2 regions of the Enterocloster clostridioformis genome follow, and region 1 is predicted to be linked to the other one. Evidence: predicted binding sites of a transcription regulator. Region 1 holds the regulator's gene; the other holds the start of a gene.
The links. The regulator Rex, encoded in region 1, represses fermentation and respiration genes when NADH is low (regulators of the CRP and FNR family bind a similar motif). The targets are predictions, from matches to a motif close to ATTGTTAANTANTTAACAAT.
Positions count from the first base shown of each region.

Region 1 (2,204 bases):
TACCCATGACAGTCCCCGTATCCCCGTGGATGCCTGACGGCACATCCACCGCAACGGTACTGCGGATGGACTTGGCCCCCAGCATCTTAATACACTGCCTGTACTCCCCCTCAACAGGGCGGCTCAGTCCCACGCCGAACACCGCGTCTATGAGAAGGCCGCATTCCTCCTTCTCCCCTTCCTGCCAGGGCAGGGAGGAAAGACCCACATTGCCTGCAATGGTAAGCTGCGTCCTGAATTCCTCTGTTCCCTTATCCGGATTTCCCACCAGAAATACCCGCACCGGATATCCTTTTAAATGAAGCATCCTGGCTGCCGCCACGCCGTCGGCCCCGTTATTGCCGGTGCCGCACACTGCCCAGATTGTATCCCCTTTTTTCCACAGACGCTCCGCTGCCTGGGCCACCTTAAGAGCTGCCCGCTCCATCAGGACCAGGGACGGAACACCTATGGTATGGATGGTGTATGCATCAATGGCTTTCATCTGTTTTCCCGTTACCAGCATCCTCATATGACTGTACCTCCTTTATCCTTCCTTCTCCCACCGCAAACGCCATGGCATACTCCCTTGTATTGGTGATGGACACCTCCAGGCGTTCCATCCCCATCTCCTGAAACCGGGCCAGGGCGCCTCTGTAAAGGCGGACATAGGGTTTTCCCACATCGTCCCTGAGCACCTCCACGTCGATGGGCATGAAGGTCCGAAACCCCGTTCCCAGGGCCTTTGCAACCGCTTCCTTCACAGCAAAAGAGCCGGCCAGCTTAGAGGCGGACCCCTTTGCTTGCCGGCTTTCCATATCCGTAAATGTGCGCACCACAAAATAATCCTTTTTACAGGCTCTTTCCATGCGTCTGATTTCAACTAAATCTGTTCCAACTCCAAGTATCATGGTGCTGTCTTCCTAAACATTTACTTTAACGCATTCTTTTTCTCCTCCTGCAGGTCGTACATGCTGCTGACCCGGTAGGAAAGACGCATCAGGCTCTCGGACAGGTGTACGTTCTCCACCACCACGTCCTCCGGTACCACCAAATCCGTGTGAGCAAAATTCCAGATAGCCCTGATTCCCGCGTTTACCAGGCGGTCCGCAATCTCCGGCGCCTTTGTCTTCGGGATGGTCAGAGCAGCAATCTGAATCTCATTCTCCCTGATAAACGTCTCCAAATCATCCACGGAGCGAATCTCAATTCCCCTGATGACCAGCCCGATCAGTTTGGGGTTAATATCAAACATTCCCCTGATAACAAAGCCCCTGCGCTCAAAATTCGTATAATTGGCAATCGCCTGTCCCAGGTTTCCTGCTCCGATGATGATCACATTGTGCTGTCTGTCAATCCCAAGTATCTTGGCGATTTCCGAATAGAGGTACTTTACATTATAGCCGTATCCCTGCTGGCCGAATCCGCCGAAATTATTCAGATCCTGACGGATCTGAGATGCGGTCACTTTCATTCTGGAGCTCAGCTCATTGGAAGATATACGCTCCACACCTTCCTCTATTAATTCACCTAAATAACGGTAATAACGGGGCAGCCTAGAAATCACTGCCTTCGAAATCTCCTTGCGTTCCATGATGTATCCACCTTCCCATTGTGCAGTTCTGTCAAAACTCTAATAGTTCCATTATAAACAGACGTCAAAAAAATGTCAAACACGTTTACATATGTTCTTGAAAAAATCGTCCTCGTATATTATACTTGGGAGAGCTAAATATGTCGTTTTTAAAGGAGTTTACCATGATTTTATCATGCAGCAATATAAGCAAATCATTTGGAGAGAAACATATATTAAAGCAGGTTTCCTTCCACCTGGAAGACCATGAAAAGGCAGCCATCGTCGGAATCAACGGCGCCGGCAAGTCCACCCTCCTTAAAATCATCATCGGGGAACTGGCCTCCGACGAGGGGTGCGTGGCGCTGGGGAGGGGAGCCTCCATCGGCTACCTGGCCCAGCACCAGGACCTGAACAGCGAGAGCACCATCCACGACGCCCTGCTGGAGGTCAAGCGGCCCATCCTTCAGATGGAAGAACGCATCCGTACCCTGGAACTGGACATGAAAAGCGCGTCCGGCGAGAGCCTGGAAGCCATGCTGGAGGAATACAGCCGCCTGACCCACCAGTTTGAGTTGGAGGGCGGCTATGCCTGCCGCAGCGAAATTACCGGCGTTTTAAAGGGTCTTGGCTTTGCCGAGGAGGAATTTTC
Region 1 covers NZ_JAIWZC010000001.1:1,131,473-1,133,676, forward strand. The annotation lists gene LA360_RS05670 (bifunctional ADP-dependent NAD(P)H-hydrate dehydratase/NAD(P)H-hydrate epimerase) at 1-511, opposite strand, end outside; gene acpS (holo-ACP synthase) at 471-890, opposite strand; gene LA360_RS05680 (redox-sensing transcriptional repressor Rex) at 911-1,573, opposite strand; gene LA360_RS05685 (ABC-F family ATP-binding cassette domain-containing protein) at 1,738-2,204, shown strand, end outside.

Region 2 (2,204 bases), 3.7 Mb from region 1:
CATACCGGCTCCATCTGCTTTTCCTCAGCCGGCTCCCTGCAGATGCTCTCCTCCATGTCCAGCTTTACCTTGAATCTGGATATGAACTCCTCATCCACCGTGGGGCCCTTGATGCAGCCGCCGGAACACATATTCATCTCGATAAAACAGCCTTTGATTTCACCGCGGGACATACTCTTACACAGATCAATACAATTGTCCTCCCCATGGACATAGAACTTCCTGTATCCGTCCCCCTTCTCCTCGGTGGCCAGCACGGAGTTCACCACGCCGTTGGTCACGGGATACAGCCGGTTCACCTTGGGGTCAAATGCGGTAAATGGCCGGTCTTCACAGTCCTCAATTACGATGTCCTTTTCCTCCAGCCATTTGTTTATGTCATTGAAATTTAATACAGCGTCAATATATCCCTCATGCCTCAGGTCCAGGGCTTCTTTTTTCTTTGCAATACACGGTCCAAGGAACACGACCTTCACATCCCGTCCCAGTTCTTCCTTCAGAAGCTTTCCGTGGGCAATCATGGGGGACACCACCGGCGCCAGGTAAGGTATGAGCTGCGGATAGTAGATTTCCACCAGGTCATTGGCGCTTGGACAGCATGTGGTTATGATGTTCTCCATCTTGTGCTCTGCCAGGAGCTTCGCATACTCGGCCGTCACAAAAGCGGCTCCCTCGGAAGTCTCCCTCACATCCTCAAACCCCAGGCGCAGCAGAGCCCCCCGCACCTGACCAATTGTCTTGTATTTCAATAACCCCATATAGGACGGTGCAATGGACACCACCACACGCATGCCTTCGCGCAAAAATCCGCGGACCATGTTCAGGTCGCTCTTAAGGGTTTTTGCTGACTGGGGGCAGATTTTCAGACAGTGGCCGCACAGGATGCACTTGTCCGGCATGATGACCGCCCGCTCATCCTTGACCTGGATGGCCTTTACCCCGCAGTAACGGACGCATTTATAGCAGTGTTTGCACTTTGTGGCTTTGAAATCTATGATTTCCATGCCCATAATCAAAGTCTCCCCTTAATCTCATTTTCAAAAAATTCTTCTGTATCTTCCGGCTTCAGGGAGTACAGCTCGCCCTCCACCGTCACGCACACTCCATGGTCACAATTACCGGAACAGAACGCACCGTTTAAGTCCACCTTATCAGACAGCCCGTTCTCATCTACCAGCTTCTGGAGCTTACTGATAATCTCCCTGGATCCCTTTAAATGACAGGCGCTTCCAATACATATCGTTACTTTCATCCCTTATTCCTCCACTATCTGCGTGTATTATGGGCTCACCCCAAACCATGGTTTCATTATCTCACATTGTGATATCTATATCAATAATATTTCTCAAATATTTTATAGAAAAGACAGGCCTGTTGTGCTATAGTTAATGATATTTACGAGAGGAGTTGAAGTATTATGAAAAAACATGTTTCCTTACTTTTAATGGCATTGATGAGCGTCTCCCTGGTGCTGGGCGGATGCGGCAAAAGCGGCTCCGGCACACCTGGCACAGAGTCCCAGGCCAAAATACAGACCGAGGGACAGACGGAAGCGGAGACCGGGGATCAGACCATAGCCCAGTCAGGAGACAAAACCGCCCCGGACCAAGCTTCAGAAAGCCCTTCCGGCGAATCATCCTCCCCGGACCCTGAATCCGGTGCCGGCGGTGAACTGAACACGGGTTCCGATGAAAACAAGCTGACCTGCCAGGCCGCCATCCGCGTAGGCTCCCTGAAAGGCCCCACCTCCATGGGACTTGTATCCCTGATGGACAAGGCTTCCAAGGGCGAGACGTCCAATGTCTATGAATTCACCATGGCCGGCAAGGCTGATGAACTGGTGGGCAAGATAGCAAACGGCGACCTGGATATCGCCCTGGTGCCTGCCAATGTTGCCAGCGTGCTCTACGCCAAGACCCAGGGAAATATCACAGTCCTGGATATCAATACCCTGGGCGTCCTCTATGTGGTGGCCTCAGATGATTCCATTACCTCCATGGCCGGCTTAAAGGGACGCACCATTTACATGACAGGAAAGGGGACCACCCCCGAATACGTCATGAATTACCTTTTAAAGGAAAACGGTCTTTCCGCATCTGATGTGGACCTGCAGTTCAAGTCCGAGGCCACTGAAGTGGCATCCCTGTTAAAGCAGGATTCCAGTGCCATCGGCGTTCTGCCGCAGCCCTTTGCCACTGCCGCCT
Region 2 covers NZ_JAIWZC010000001.1:4,820,089-4,822,292, reverse strand. The annotation lists gene LA360_RS24125 ([Fe-Fe] hydrogenase large subunit C-terminal domain-containing protein) at 1-1,010, opposite strand, end outside; gene LA360_RS24120 ((2Fe-2S) ferredoxin domain-containing protein) at 1,013-1,252, opposite strand; gene LA360_RS24115 (ABC transporter substrate-binding protein) at 1,418-2,204, shown strand, end outside.
Region 2: LA360_RS24120 ((2Fe-2S) ferredoxin domain-containing protein) is a predicted target of Rex. The motif match lies at 1,318-1,337, and genes of this name have one in related genera.